DNA from 4 places in the Luteibacter aegosomaticola genome. Region 3 is predicted to be linked to each of the others. Evidence: predicted binding sites of a transcription regulator. Region 3 holds the regulator's gene; each other region holds the start of a gene.
What was found. Region 3 encodes FliA, which starts transcription of late flagellar genes. Its sites were predicted from a motif close to TAAAGTTTNNCNNNCNNNGGCCGATAA; they were not measured.

Region 1: the regulator FliA is predicted to act here: its motif matches at 785-811, upstream of L2Y96_RS07175 (STAS domain-containing protein).
Region 2: the regulator FliA is predicted to act here: its motif matches at 1,593-1,619, upstream of fliK (flagellar hook-length control protein FliK).
Region 4: the regulator FliA is predicted to act here: its motif matches at 1,657-1,683, upstream of L2Y96_RS03765 (methyl-accepting chemotaxis protein).

What each region holds. Positions count from the first base shown of each region.
Region 1 covers NZ_CP095741.1:1,635,171-1,639,071, reverse strand. The annotation lists gene L2Y96_RS07185 (chemotaxis protein CheA) at 1-13, opposite strand, end outside; gene L2Y96_RS07180 (response regulator) at 55-417, opposite strand; gene L2Y96_RS07175 (STAS domain-containing protein) at 433-750, opposite strand; gene glk (glucokinase) at 1,024-2,043, shown strand; gene L2Y96_RS07165 (TonB-dependent receptor) at 2,071-3,901, shown strand, end outside.
Region 2 covers NZ_CP095741.1:3,913,788-3,917,688, reverse strand. The annotation lists gene L2Y96_RS17485 (flagellar biosynthesis protein) at 94-357, opposite strand; gene fliK (flagellar hook-length control protein FliK) at 354-1,532, opposite strand; gene tgt (tRNA guanosine(34) transglycosylase Tgt) at 1,659-2,792, shown strand; gene yajC (preprotein translocase subunit YajC) at 2,930-3,271, shown strand; gene secD (protein translocase subunit SecD) at 3,332-3,901, shown strand, end outside.
Region 3 covers NZ_CP095741.1:3,724,639-3,728,539, forward strand. The annotation lists gene L2Y96_RS16545 (chemotaxis protein CheA) at 1-14, opposite strand, end outside; gene L2Y96_RS16550 (protein phosphatase CheZ) at 22-663, opposite strand; gene cheY (chemotaxis response regulator CheY) at 673-1,074, opposite strand; gene L2Y96_RS16560 (RNA polymerase sigma factor FliA) at 1,105-1,836, opposite strand; gene L2Y96_RS16565 (nucleotide-binding protein) at 1,833-2,708, opposite strand; gene flhF (flagellar biosynthesis GTPase FlhF) at 2,790-3,901, opposite strand, start outside.
Region 4 covers NZ_CP095741.1:857,237-861,137, reverse strand. The annotation lists gene L2Y96_RS03765 (methyl-accepting chemotaxis protein) at 1-1,605, opposite strand, end outside; gene ppc (phosphoenolpyruvate carboxylase) at 1,965-3,901, opposite strand, start outside.

The DNA of each region.
Region 1 (3,901 bases), 2.1 Mb from region 3:
CGACTTTGGACATGGGTAAACCCTGGAATAAACCGGAACGCTTGGATCAGTGGATTAACCGAGCACGCGGGCGACAGTCGCCAGCAGCTGGTCGGGATCGAACGGCTTCACCAGCCAGCCGGTGGCGCCGGCAGCCTTGCCTTCCATCTTCTTGTTCGTGTCCGACTCGGTGGTCAGCATGAGGATGGGCACGCCGCTGTAGCCGGCCATCGTGCGCATTTCGCGCACCATCGAGATGCCGTCCATCACCGGCATGTTCACGTCGGCAAGGACGAGGTCGAACTTGTGCACGCCCGCCTGGTCCAGCGCCGCGCGGCCGTTATCGGCCTCTTCGACGTCATGGCCGGCGCCACGCAGGGTGAAAGCGACCATGCTGCGCATGGAGGCCGAATCGTCTACCGCAAGAATCTTTGCCATCGGTGTGATCTACCTTCAGTTCACGCCAGCTTGCGCCGGCAGTTCAATCAATGCATGAAGCCCCAGCACCGTGACATTACGGCGAAGGGTATCGCTGGCACCCACCCAGGCCACCGGCACGCTGGCCGCGCGGGCGTCACGGCTGAACGCCGCAAGCACCTGCAGGGCAGCCGCATCCACCTGGGCTACCGCCGAGCCATCGAGCTGGATGGCCGCGCCGGCGTTGAGCGCCGTCAGCAGGGTATCGCGCAGCGCAGGCGCCGCGCCGATACGCAGGTCCGCTTCCAGCGCCAGGGGCGCCGGGGTTGCGTCTTGGGAGGGTTTCTTCGCCATCGTTATACCAAGCCCGGGGGGTCGTTCGGATGGCTTATCGGCCCTTGGCGTGAAAGCTTTAGGCAACGAATGCGGCGAGAGCACAACGCTCCTGCAGGGGAATGAGGGACCCACGAAGAAATGAGAGGGCGCAGGAATGGCCGAATCGTGATTATGATAATCAACGGAATAGATTGTGATATTTCGTGTTTATTCACTGGTGAATACGTTGTTTATTGACAACGTTGTCACGCACGGGGAAGACTCGGGTGGCTTTCCTAGCGTGGGGTGGGTATGGGGCAGTGGGTCAACCAGCCAGTGGTGGCGCAAATCGCGCCGGTGCCCCGTCCGGTGCTGGCCGCCGATGTCGGCGGTACGCATGCCCGCGTCGCGCTGGTCATCGGGCAGCCCGATCCGCGCCGGCCGGTCCGCATCCTGGCCGAGGGGCGCTATGCCGGCGCCGAGTGGGCCAGCCTCGATGCCATCCTCCAGGATTTCCTTGCCGCCCAGGCCCATCTCGCGCCCCAGGGCGTCGAGCGTTGCGCCATTGCCATCGCGGGCTACGTGCTCGATGACAACGTAGCCAACAGCAACCTGCCCTGGCCGGTCAGTCTTTCCCGTCTTCGCGCCAGCACCGGCACGCCCACGCTCGAGGTCATCAACGACTTCGAAGCCGTGGCCTACGCCAGCCAGTTCATCGACCGCGACCAGTGCACCACCCTGTTGCCCGGCGCCAGGGAAGGCGCACCTGGCCCGGTGGTGGTCATGGGCCCGGGTACGGGCCTGGGTTCGGCCGTGCTGCTGCCAGGTACGCCGCGCGCGCAGGTGCTGACCACCGAGGCCGGGCAGATCGCCCTCGCGCCGGGCGACGAGCGCGAGATCGCGATCCTGCGCGTCCTCGCGCGCACTCGGCCGTACGTCTCGGTGGAAGCGATCGTCTCCGGCCCCGGCTTGCTTGCCACCTATCGCGCGATCTCTGAACTCGACGGGCGCGAGGCCACGCTGGCCACGCCCGATGCGGTGAGCGCCGCCGGTATCGCCGGCAGCGACCCCGCCGCGCGCGAAGCACTCGATGTTTTCTGCGCCGTGCTCGGTGGTTTCACCGCCGACCTGGCGATGTTGTACGGAGCACACGGGGGTGTGTTCCTCGCGGGCGGCGTGCTGCCGCACCTTCGCGATTTTCTTTTAACCAGCCGTTTCCGCGAGCGTTTCTTCAACAAGGGCGTCATGCGCCCCTTCCTGGAGCGCGTCCCGGTGTGGCTGGTGGAACACGGGCAGCTCGGTGTCGTGGGTGCCGCCACGAGGCATGGCTGATTTCATCTAGCGGGGAGTTAATCAACGATGAGCAAGCGCAACGGTGTCTGTCGTGCGGAAACGCGCGGCATAGGGGAAGGTTTGACCACGGGCCGGCTCGTGCGCCGGGTGCTTGCGGCGTCGGTGCTGCTGGCCTGCGCGCAAGGCGCCCTGGCGCAGTCGCTGACCGGCGGCCTGTACGGCCATGAAGCCGCCGGTGCGGGGGTGACGGTGAACGTCGCCAGCCGCGCCACCGGCTTCAGCAAGGACATCACGCCGGACGCCGACGGCCGCTACTCCCTCACCGGCCTGAACCCCGGTGAGTACCAGGTCAGCCTGGTGCGCGATGGCCAGGCGCTCGGCCAGTCCAGCGTGCTGGTGAACCCGAACCGTAATGCCGCCGTGCCCGAACTGGGTGCCGCCGCGGCCAGCGCGGCTTCCAGCGTGAACGCCAGCGACCTCGGCGCCGTGACGGTGCAGGCCACGACGATGTCCACCACGGTGACGCCGATCGACGTCAGCACGCCCGAACTCACCACCAGCTACAACTACAAGCTCATCGATGCCCTGCCCGTCGACCGCAGCCCGGAAAGCGTGGCGCGCCTGGACTCCAGCGTGCGCTTCGACCAGCACAACACGGGCTTTGTCTCGATCGGCGGCGCCAGCCCCGCGGAGAACCGTTACTACTACAACGAGTTCGACGTCACCAACGACAAGAACTCGCTGGGCTCCACCGCCCTGCCCGCCGAAGCCATCAGCGATACGCAGCTGATCACCAACGGCGCCAGCGCCTCGTGGACGAATGCCACCGGCGGCGTGATGTCGTCGACGATCAAGCAGGGTACCAACGACTTCCACGCCGGCTACTCGCTGTACTTCACCCCACCGACCTCGCGCCTGCTGAACCCGCGCGGGCACAACACGGTGAACAGCATCGGCGACTACTACAGCTATGCCTCGGCGAATAACCACGACGGGCAGGCACAGCAGTACCTGTGGGCATCCGGCGCCATCGTGAAGGACAAGCTGTTCTTCTACGCCCTGCTCGGCAACGACCCGGCGTCACGCAACGAGCAGTACGGTCAGACCCAGAAGCAAAGCACCAGCAGCCGCGACAAGAACTACCTGTTGAACCTGACCTGGAACATCACCAACGACCAGTCGCTGAACGTGCTCGCCCACCGCGATTACAGCCAGTCGTTCAACAATTACTACCAGCTCAACGAGAACTACAACCCGAAATCCGTGGGTGACTGGCTCTCGTGGAGCCAGACGCGCACCGATACGCGCTTCCTGATCGGCAACTACCACTGGCAGATCAACGACGACCTGCAGCTGCGCCTGATGGGTGGTTACCTCGGCTCGATCGTGTACTCGCCGAACTCCAGCGACGAGAACTCGGAGTTCCCGTACGTCACCTCGTACAACTCGGCCACGCAGACGCAGACCAACATCGGCCACAACAACAACCCGTATAGCTACTCGCCTTCCGATTACTGGCGACGTGGCTGGAAGGGCGACCTGACCTGGCAGCTCGGCGACCACAAGCTGGTCTTCGGCGGCGAGTACTACAAACACTCGCTGGCCAGCACGACCGATTCCGTGCCGGCGGGCTGGTTCACGTATTACGACCAGGCGGGCGTGGCCCTGCCGAACGGCTCCGTCTCCCCTGCCACGGGCAAATACGTCAGCCAGTACGTGGATCTCGAAGGCGGCTCATTCCAGACGATCAACAAGGGCGCCTATGTCGAGGACTACTGGCAGGCGGCCGATCGCGTGCTGGTCTACGGCGCCCTGCGCTGGGATAACTACATTTACAAGGACGGCGTGGGCAACCAGTTCATGCGCCTGCCGATCACCTCGCCGCGCCTCGGCTTCT
Region 2 (3,901 bases), 190 kb from region 3:
GGCGACATCTTTCGCCCCACCGCCGCAGGCCCTGCAGCGTTACCGCGAACGGCGTCGCCCACAGGGTGGGCTCCTACGGGTGCGGGGTGGTGATCAGTCGTGTGTCGCGTTCAGCAACGTGCCGACAACAGCCGCCAGCGCCGCATACAACTCCTTCGGCACATCCTCGCGCAAACGCACCGCTGCCAGCAGCGTGGCGATCTGCGGATCAAGATGCGGCGCGAGACCCAGCGCCTGTGCGCGCTCCAGCAACGCCTTCACGCCATCGGCATCGATGCGTTGGGTGTTGCCGTTGCTGGTAGGCGTGGCCATCCGCAGCGTGACGCTGCGGCGCGGTGAAGGGAGCTGCTGGGTCATGCGCGTGCTTCGAGCAGGACGGCGCTGTAGGCGCTCGTCGGCACGGGCAGGCCGTGCATGCAGGCAAAGTGGTCGAGCTGCAGGCCGCTCTTTTCGAGCACACGGCGCAGCGTGGTGAATTCATCTTCGAGACGGGCGACCGTCTCCGGGTACTGCGCCCACAGGCGCACCGATACGCGCGTGCCGCGTAACTGTACTTCGCCCTGCACGGCGCCCAGTGTCGGCGGATCGATCGCGAAACCGACGGTCCACATGCCTTCCGGTTCGATCGCGGAGGGCTTGCCTTCCTCGATGCGCAACTGGAGCACGTCGTAGCCGCGGACACCGGTCAGCGGGATCTCGATCATCCACAGGCCCGCGTGGGGCTGTGATTCGAGCTGCCCGATTTCCACGCGCGACACCGCCGCGCGGACGTCGGTACGCAGGTGCGAAACGAGCCCGTCCGCGGTCTCTTCGTCGGCGAGCATTTCCTGCGTGCGCAGTTCCTCGGCACGCGGCTGCGCGACGAGCGCGCGCTGCGCCAGCGGGGGCGGGGTATCCGTGAACGGGCGCGACGGGGCCTGGATCATGGCCTGGCGCGTCTGCGGGATATCGGTGAGCGCGCGGCGAAGGTTAAGCAGCGCAGCCTTGAAATCGTCCGCGGCCGGGGCTTCGTTCTGAGGTTCGGCCAGGTGGGCTTCGAGGAAAGCGCCGCTCTTCGCGATCGCCTGCTTCATGCCCTCGGGCGTGCCCAGGTCTTCCGGCTTGCTGATCGAGGCTTCCAGCGTGGCCAGCGCCGTGCGCAGGGGTTCCGGCAGCACGCGCGCGACGGGGCGCCGGGAGAGCGCCGAAAGCACGCTCAACAGCTGCGAGTAGCCGTTCTGCTGGGGCAGGCGCTCGCGCAGGCCCTGCATGGCGACGCGTTCGTCGGTATTACCGAGCACCACTTCCATCTGCGGCTGCGGCCCCTGGGTCATGACGCGGACCTGGAACTGCTGGGGCAGGGAAGTGCCCGGGGCATCGGCTTCGACCGCCACGCCACCAATATCAAGGAGGACCTTGGCCACATCGATCTGGGCCAGCAACCGGGCAGACAGCAGCGTGCCGACCGCCCAGGTCTGGGTGGTGGCTGCTGTGGTACCTGCGGCCGCACCGGCCCAAAGCTGGGCGGCGAGGCTGGTCGGCTGGATGATCAAGGGCAGGTCCTCCGGGGGCCTGGGCGCGTCCGTGGTGGGCGCACTCCTGTGTGCTCGTAAGAATCGGCTGATTCTCTGGAACCTTTAGGTGCCGGGTGGTTAGGCCAGACGGGGTAGAATGGGCGGATGAGCAACCTCCCTTTCGAACTCCTCGCCACCGATGGCGCGGCGCGGCGCGGCCGACTGCGCTTCGGCCGTGGCACCGTGGAAACCCCCGCCTTCATGCCGGTGGGCACGTATGGCTCCGTGAAGGCCATGACCCCGCGCGACGTCCGCGATACGGGCGCCGAGATCATCCTGGGCAACACGTTCCATCTTTTCCTACGCCCGGGCCTGGATATCGTTGGCGCGTTCGGCGGGCTGCATAAGTTCATCGGCTGGGATCGCCCGATCCTTACGGATTCGGGCGGCTTTCAGGTCTTTTCGCTGGCACATAAGCGCAAGATCACCGAGGAAGGTGTCACGTTCGCCTCGCCGGTCGATGGTTCGAAGGTGTTCCTGTCGCCCGAAGTGTCCATGCAGATCCAGGCCGTGCTGGATTCCGACGTGGCCATGATCTTCGACGAGTGCACGCCGTACCCGGCCACCGAGAAGGTCGCGTCGGATTCGATGGAGCTCAGCCTGCGCTGGGCCGAGCGCTCACGCCAGGCTTTCAACGACCTGAAGAACCCGAACAACCTGTTTGGCATCGTCCAGGGCAGCACGTACGAGAACCTGCGCCGCCGCTCGGTCGAGAAGCTGGTGGAGATTGGCTTCGACGGTTATGCGGTGGGCGGCCTGGCGGTCGGTGAGCCCGAGGCGGAGCGCAACCACACGCTCGATTTCACCCTGCCGCTGCTGCCGAAGGATCGCCCGCGTTACCTGATGGGCGTTGGCCGGCCGGAAGACATCGTCGAGGCCGTGCGCCGCGGCATCGACATGTTCGACTGCGTGATGCCCACCCGTAACGCCCGGAACGGCTTCCTGTTCACCGATGAGGGCACGTTGCGCATCCGTAACGCGAAGTTCGCTACCGATACCCGCGTGATCGAGGAAGGTTGCGACTGCTACGCCTGCGCCAACGGCTTCAGCCGGGCCTATCTGCGCCATCTGGATCGCTGCAACGAGATCCTGGGCAGCCAGCTGGCCACCATGCACAACCTCCGCCACTACCAGCGCCTGATGGCCGGCCTGCGCGGGGCGATCGAGGCGGGGACGCTCGACGATTTCGTGACGGCGTTCTACGCCGCGCGCCGCAAGGCCGAGGTCGACGGGCAGTAAGGCCTTGCGGGGCGCCGCCTGCGCCCCCAAAGCCTTGTGCTGGCGCGGTACACGGCCGCCGGGGGGCGTGGCATAATCCACGATCTTTTTACGTGAGCGGCTGCTTTTGCTTGGCCGTTCCATGACTTGCGAGAACTATGATGAGCCCAGTCTCCTTCGCCGCCATTGCCCAGGCCGCTCCGGCCGCTGCCCCGCAGGGTGCGCTTGGCCTTTCGCCGCTCATCATGATGGCGGTGCTGTTCGGCATCTTCTATTTCATGATGATCCGCCCGCAGATGAAGCGTCAGAAGGAGCATCGCGCCCTCCTGTCCGCCCTCGCCAAGGGCGATGAGGTGGTCATGAACGGTGGTCTGGCCGGCCGCATCGAGGAAGTGGGCGATGCCTTCGTCAAGGTCGAGATCGCCCCGGGCGTGGTCGTCCAGATGCAGAAGGGCGCTGTCACCCAGGTGCTGCCGAAGGGCAGCCTCAAGAAGAACTGAGTTTTCTCTCAGACGCGACAGCCGCGGCCGCCTTGCGGTCGCTCTCACGGAATGTAAGGCATGAGTGATTTTCCACGCTGGAAGTACGCGCTGGTTGTGATCGTGTTGCTCGTTGGCATCGTTTACGCGCTGCCCAACGTCTTCCGTCCGCAGCCGGCGGTGCAGATCTCGGGTAACCGCGGCGCGGCCGTCGACGCCACCCTGAAGACCAAGGTCGATGCGTTGCTGGCCACCGCCAAGGTGCCGGCGAGCGCCGTCGATGTGAACGAAAAGGATGGCCGCCTGCTGGCGCGCTTCGGCAGCGTCGATGACCAGGCCAAGGCCTCCGAGGCTCTGCGCGTGGGCCTGGGCGACAACTACACGGTGGCGCTGAACCTTGCCTCCACCGTGCCGTCCTGGCTGCGCTCCATCAACGCCAACTCGATGCCGCTGGGTCTCGACCTGCAGGGCGGCGTGCACTTCCTGATGGAAGTGGACCAGACCGCGGTCATCGATTCCCAGGAAAACCGCTACACCGATGACATTCGCGCGCTGCTGCACGACAAGGGCGTGCAGTACGACTCGGTCACGCGCAACGCGCGCGGCCAGGGCGTGAACATGGTGCTGCGCTCCGATGCCGATCGGCAGAAG
Region 3 (3,901 bases):
AGCTCCACGCTCATGGCGGGCTCAGAAACCGAATTCGCTGAGGAGGCGATCCACTTCGTCCTGGCTGACCTTGTCGGCGGCCGGTGCGTTCGCACCTGCCAGGGAACCGGTCAGGCGCACCAGCTCCACGAGCGACGATTCCACCTTGGCCATGAAGGATTCGACCTGGGCGACGCGCTGGCCGGAGAGATCCTGCCAGGACTGTGCCTCAACCATTTCGCCGAAGCCGATATCGCAGTTCTGCGCGAAATCGCCGACGCGTACCGCGAGCGACGTGGCGTTGGCGGCAAAGGCCGGATCGGCATGGTCGAGTACAAGCAGCTCATCGGCCTGCTTCGCCAGCGACTGAGCCTGCGGGCGCAGCTTCTCGCTGAAATCGAGCGTGCGGTGCGCGGCGGTGGCGCTCATCTCGAGCACATCGCGCAGGTGCTTGCGCGCGTCGCTCATGGTGCCCGGCACGCCATCGCTGGAAATATCCGACGCCAGGCGGCGGGCGGATTCATGCAGGTCGCGGGCCAGATGGCCCAGCGCGAGGAACAGGTGCTGTTCGCGGCTGCGCAGGAGCTTGTCGAGCGCCTGTTCGAAGGCGGCGCTGTCGTCGGCGTCGAGAAGCTCGCGCAGCTCGGGAGCCACGTCCTGGCTAGCGGTAATCGTCGTATTCATGTCAGTCCCTTAGCCCGCTGCCGCGGCGAGTCGTTCGAAGATCTTGTCGAGCTTTTCCTTCAGCGTCACGGCCGTGAACGGCTTCACGACGTAACCATTCACGCCGCTCTGCGCGGCCGCGATGATCTGGTCGCGATTGTTCTCGGCGGTGACCATAAGCACCGGCAGGGATTTGAGGCTGGCATCCGCACGGATGGCACGCAGCAGGTCGATGCCGGTCATGTTCGGCATGTTCCAGTCGGTGACCACCAGGTCGATGGGCTGCGAGCGCAGGAGCGCCAGCGCCGCATTGCCATCTTCCGCTTCCTGGATGAGCGTGTTGGTAAAACCAAGCTCCACCAGGAGGTTGCGGACGATACGCCGCATGGTGGAGAAATCGTCCACCACGAGGATTTTCATGTTCTTGTCCAAAGCGTTCTCCGCCTTACAGCCGCGTCGTTCTTAGTGTTTGTCTTTCCAACCCGACATGCGTGCCCGGAGACGGATCAAGGCCTGGCCATGGATCTGGCACACCCGCGATTCGCTTACTCCCAACACCGCACCGATTTCCTTCAGGTTGAGTTCTTCATCGTAGTACAGCGACATCACCAGCTTTTCGCGCTCGGGTAGCCCCTCGATCGAATCGGCCAGCGCATGGCGCAAACCGTCCTGTTCGAACAGACCATCCGGGCCCGCGGCGTTCGGGTCGGCCACATCGATCGCGGAACCTTCGTCGCCTTCCGGCGCCGTCAGGCTCAACAACCGCGCACTCGCCGCGTCCGCCAGGATCTGGTTGTATTCCATGGCATCGATGCCCAGACGCTTCATCACTTCCACGTCGTCGGCGTCGCCGCCTGTCTCATTTTCGATCTGCCTCGTTACCTCAGCCACCTCGCGCAATTTCCTGTGGACGCTGCGCGGGGTCCAATCCGTCTTGCGCAGTTCATCCAGCATGGCGCCACGTATGCGGATACCCGCATAGGTTTCGAAGCTGGCCGCGCGAGTCGGCGAATAATTCCTTGCCGCCTCAAGCAAACCGATCATCCCGGCCTGCATAAGGTCGTTCGCATCGACGCTGGGCGGCAGGCGGCCCATCAGGTGATAGGCGATCCGGCGCACCAGCGGCGCGTGCGTTTTCACCAGTTGATCGGCCGGAACCTTAGTAATTTCAAGGTATTCGCTCGCGACACTCACAACGGCAGCCCTCCCCCCACGTGCTCACGCCCGGCAAAAAAGCCGATGCGACCCTGTCCACGGGGTTCGGGTTCACCCCATGTATCGACCGACCTGGCCAAATTCTTGAATCCGACTGCCGAACGGCTGCTGGGCCATGCATCGACCACCGCCGACTGGCGGCGGATCGCCTGGCGCAGGTACTCGTCGTGCGGCACCATGCCCATGAAATCGAGGGAGACATCGAGGAAACGGTTGGTCACCCGCGAAAGCTTCTCGAACAGCTGGCGGCCTTCCTGCGCGTGGCGGACCATGTTGGCCACGATACGGAAACGGTTCACCGCGAACTCTCGCGACAGAACCTTGATGAGTGCGTAGGCATCGGTGAGCGAGGCCGGCTCGTCGCAGACCACGACCACCACCTCGTCCGACGCGGCGGCAAACATCGACACGCTGTCGGAGATGCCGGCGGCGGTATCGACGATGAGGTACTCGGGAGCCAGCGGGTAGTCGTCAAACGCGCGGATGACGGCAGCATGCTCAATGTTGGGCAGCTGGGCCATGCGGCGTGTGCCGGACGTGGCCGGGATGACCTTCAGGCCGTGGGCCGCCTGGAGGATCAGGTCCTCGATGCCGCAGGCGCCTTCCAGCATGTGGCCCAGATGGCGCGTCGGCTGAAGGCCGAGCAGCACATCGATGTTGGCCATGCCCAGATCGGCATCGAGCAGCAGGACATCACGGCCACCCATGGCCAGGGCCATGCCGAGGTTCACGGCCACCGTGGTCTTGCCGACGCCGCCCTTGCCACCCGCGATCGCGATGCTGCGCGTGGGCCTGCGGTCGGCGAGCCAGTTAAGACTGGCGGCCTGGGAGTTGTCGACGGGTGTGGTCATGAAGGAATTCACTGCCGAATAAGAGGTTGCGGTTGCGGTTGCGGTTGCGGTTGCCTGGGTCACGTTCGTCGGATCCTGCGATTACGCCATGGCCGTGGTGGATGGCGCAAAGCCGAAACGATCGGCAAGTATGGCGTCATCGGGCTCGTCGTTGCGCTGCTTGAGCATCTGGGCTGCCAGGCAGACCAGTTTGCGCGCGTCGGCGGAGGCGATGTCCTCAGGCACGCGCTGGCCATCCGTGGTGTAGTCGAGCGGCATTCCGTGCCGGATAAGGGCCGAGAGCGCGCCGCCCAGGAGCGGCGTCTCGTCGAGTTTGGTCAGGATGGCGCTCTGCGGCTTCAGCGGCGCGTAGGCGCGCATGGCGCTATCGATGGCCTGGGCCTGCGCGTTGGCCGCGACGACCAGGCACACGCGCACATCGGCCATGGCACGCAGCGTCTCGAACTGCTGCTGTAGCTTCGGATCGTTGCCAGCGAGGCCGGCCGTATCGATCAGTACCGTGTGCTTACCGCGCAGCTGCAGCAGGACGTTGCGCAGGCTCTGCGCATCGTGTGCGTTGTACACGCGCACGCCGAGCAGGCGGCCGTAGTGTTCGAGCTGGGCGCCGGCACCGATGCGGTACTGGTCGGCGCTGATCAGCGCGACGTTCGAAGCACCGTGGCGCAGCACCGCACGGGCGGCGAGCTTGGCGATGCTGGTGGTCTTGCCGACGCCGGTAGTACCCACGAAGGCGGTGATGCCGCCGCCGACGGTGTCGAAGTTGCGGCCACTCGTACGGATGTTGCGCGAGAGGATGCCCAGCGGCAGGTAACGCGCCTGCTCGGCCGTCATGTTGTCGGGCAGCTCGGCGCACAGGGCACGCGCCACGTCGCCATCGATACCCAGGCGGGTCATCTCGCGCAGCACGCGCGCCTGCAGCGGCTGCTGGCGGTCCTTCTGGTTCCAGGCCAGCGCCGAGAGCTGCACTTCCAGCATCTCGCGCAGGTTGTTGATCTCGGCACGCATGCCGTTCACGGCGGCGTCGTTCTGCGGCGCGGAGACCGTGGCGGCACGCACCACGTCGGCAACGCTCGCAGCGAGTGCGGCGGACGACTGGCGTTGCGGCGCGTTCGGGCTGGCCGGCGCGGCCTTCGTGGCACGCTCGACAGCGGCGGCGGTCGCGGCACGGGCCTGGTCGACCCGCGCGACACGCT
Region 4 (3,901 bases), 2.2 Mb from region 3:
CTCGCCGGCGCGCGCCGCTTCCACGGCCGCGTTCAACGCCAGGATGTTCGTCTGGAACGCGATGCCGTTGATGATCCCGATGACGTCAGCGATGCGCTGCGCCGAGGCCTGGATACCGTTCATCGAGGCCACCGCCTCCGCCATCGCGCCGGCTTCCTGCTGCACGGCCACGCTCGCACCCTCCGCCAGTTCGCTCGCGCGCGAGGCGTTGTCGGCGTTGTCACGTACCGTGCGGGTGAGCAGGTCGAGGCTGGCGGCGGTCATCTGCAGCTCGGCGGCCTGGCGCTCCGTACGCATGGAAAGATCGGTATTACCCGCCGCGATCTCCGAGGTGCTGCTGGTCATGCTGCCGGTGGCGCGACGTACCGAAAGGGCGATCGAACCCAGCCCATCGCCGATCCCGTCGATGGCGTTCATGAGCTGGCCGATCTCGTCGCCACGGGTTGAGCCAAGGCGGGCCGTGAGGTCGCCTTCGGCCAGGCGGCTGGCCGCCTGCACTGCCGCCGATAGCGGACGCGTGATCCGCACACGGATGGCAATGAACAACAGCACGCAAAGCACGGCGATGATCACGACGCTGCTGATGATGGCCGCGTTTCGCAGGTGGCGCACAGGCGCATACAGTTCATCGGTATCGACCGTGCCTGCGACCATCCAGTGCCATGACGGATCGGTAGCAAAGACCGCAAGCCGTTCGACCTCGTTGCCATCCATCACCATGCGATAGCGCGCCTCGCCCTTGCCGCCGGTGAGCATCGGCGCGTACACCGGCTTGCCATCCACGCCCAGCACCTTGAGCGCGGCACCGTCGGCCTTCGCGGCAGGATCGGCGAGCGCAGGGTCGACGATATACGAGCCATAACGCTTGCCGGCGCTCGCGTCGAGCACCGAATAGTGCCCCGTCTCGCCAATGCGGATGGACGAGATCTGTTGGCGCAGCGCGTCCATTTCCTTGCTGATTTCCACGCCGACGAACCACGCGCCGATCACGTTGCCGGCGGCATCGCGGATGGGCTCGTACCGCGTGATGTAGGGCTTGTCGAAGAGAATGGCCGGGCCGCCGTAGCCCTTGCCGGACAGCAGCAGGGGGAAGGCGGGGTGGGCGTGGTCGATCGAGGTGCCGACGGCACGCGAACCATCCTGCTTCTTCAGCGACGTGGTGACGCGGATGAAGTCCTGGCCATCGCGGACGAACATCGTGGCCACGACGTGCGCGCGGTCGGAAAACTCGTCCACGACCGTGAAATCGCCATTGATCGGCTTGCCACCGAGCGACATCGTCGGCACGGTGCGGTCACCCATCTTCACCCGGTGCATGGTGTCGGTGGCGAGCTTTTCGGCGGGGAAATAGGTTTCGAAGACGGCGAGGAAGCGATCGGATTCCGCCAGCAAGGCGCCGCTGAAGGTATTCACCATGGCGATGATGGACTGGCTGCCGCGACCGAGGTCATCACGCGAGCGGGTCTCCAGTTCACGTGAGACCTTCGTGGTAACGAGCACGGTCAGCAGCGCAATACCTAGGGAAACGATGGCCACGACCAAAAGCGTGAGGCGTGCGCCCACGCTGAGGCCGCGCCAGCGGGCACGACTGAGGGTGTCTTTCATGATGAGCCTGCGGAAAGCTGAGGGCCCGCAAATTTCGGGCATGTAAACCCGTTTTCGGCAAGGTTTTACCCAGCTTTAATCGCATGGCGCCGTGAGACGCGTATCGCGCGCGGATGCGTATCGCACACATATAGGAGCCCACCCTGTGGGCGACGCCGTTCGCGTAGGAGCCCACCCTGTGGGCGACGCCGTTCGCGAAAGAGCCACAGGGCCTGCGGCGTTATCGCGAAAGATGTCGCCCACAGGGTGGGCTCCTACGGGCGACCCAGCGACCCAACAATGCAACCCGGCGACCCGGCGACCCAGTGACCCAGCAATGCAACCCGACAAGCCGGCAACCGGGCAACTGGTGCGTAGGGTTAACCGGTGTTCTGCAGGCCCTGCGAAACGCCATTGACGCAGGCCACCAGGGCACTGAGCAGCGCGTCGTCCTTGCCGCCGGTGGCGCGCCAGCGCTTGAGCAGATCGACCTGGAGCAGGCTCATCGGGTCGACATACGGGTTGCGCAGGCGAATGGAGGTGGCCAGGCGCGGCTCGCGCTGGAGCAGTTCGTCCGCCCCCTTCAGCTTCAGCACCCAGCGCACCGTGCGCTCGAACTCCTCGCGGATCTTCGGGAAGAACCGCTGGTGCAGCGGCCCGGCCAGTTCCGAGAACGCCTCGGCAATCGCGATATCCGCCTTGGCCAGCACCATCTCGACGTCGTCGAGCATGGTGGCGAAGAACGGCCACTCATGGGCCATGCGTGCCAGCACATCCTCGCCGCTTTCCTTCGCCACGGTGTCCAGGGCGCTACCGAGGCCGTACCAGCCGGTGAGTACCGCGCGGCACTGAGTCCACGAGAACACCCAGGGGATCGCGCGCAGGTCTTCCACACCCTTCATGCTGCGGCGGCGTGCCGGGCGCGAGCCCAGGGTCATACGTTCGATCACGTCGATGGGCGTGGCACCGCGGAAATAATCGACGAAGCCATCCATGTCGACGAACGCACGGTAGGCCTTGCGGCTTTCATCGGAGAGCCGGACCATCACGTCCTTCCACCCTGACTCGCGCACCTCGGCGACACGTGGGCGCAGCGAAGCGCGCATCACGGCCCCGAGCGTCTGCTCCAGGTTGCGCACGGCGAGCGCGCGAATGCCGTACTTGCGGTGAATCACTTCGCCCTGCTCGGTCACGCGCAGCACGCCGCCTACCGAACCACGCGGCGAAGCCATCAGTGCTGGGGTAATACGCGAACCACCACGGCTCGCCGAGCCGCCACGGCCATGGAAGAACGCCACGCGAATGCCCGCCTTGGCCGCCACCTCGAGCAGTTCCACCTGCGCGCGTTGCAGGCTCCACTTGGAAGCGACCGTGCCGCCATCCTTGCCGCTATCGGAATAGCCCAGCATCACCCACTGGCGATCGCCGCGGGCCTTCAGGTGCGCGCGATACACAGGGTCATCCAGCAGCGCCTGCAGGGTGGCCGGGCCGCCCTTCAGGTCGTCGATCGTTTCGAACAGCGGCGCCACGTCGAGCGGCACGCGGCCGTCTTCGAGCAGGCCGCCGCGGCGGGCAAGGGCCAGCACGGCGAGCACATCGGCTGCGGTCTCGGCCATGCTGATGATGTAGAGCCCGGTCGCTTCGGTGCCGTAGCGCTTGCGCGCATCCGCCAGCGTGCCGAAGACACCGCGCAACATGCCGGCCGCTTCGTTCCCTTCCCCGGCCACGAAACTGCGCTCACCCGCGGCGAACGGGCGGAGCGTCTTCACCCGTGCATCGACATCGCGATCGGCCCAGCCGGCATCGTCGAGCAATGCCGCCAGCGCCTCGTCGTGCACGCGCGCATCCTGTCGCACATCCAGCCGCGCGAGATGGAAGCCAAACGTGCGGGCCCGCCACAACAGGCGACCCACCGCGTAAGCGCCCGCGTGGCGGCCGCCGTGGTCGAGCAGGCTCTTTTCGACCAACGCAATGTCGTCGATGAACTCGCCCGCCGATGCGTAAGCATCGTCGTCCTCATGCAGCGTGGCATCGAGACGCGCCGCCACGAAGGTGAGGAACGCGCGATACGGCATATCCGCATGCCGTGGGCGGATGCGCGCGGCCGCGTCGGGTAGCCGCTCGCGGTAGTCATCGAGGCGGCGGCCCAGCTTGTCGTCGAGCTTCACGCGGTCGCTGGTCTGGCTCAGCAGGCGGCCCAGTTCGTTTACGCCCTCGGTGTAGCGCTCAAGCACCAACGCGCGCTGCGCGGCGAGCGTGGCGGCGATGGTATCGGCGTTGACGTTCGGGTTGCCGTCCATGTCGCCGCCCACCCAGG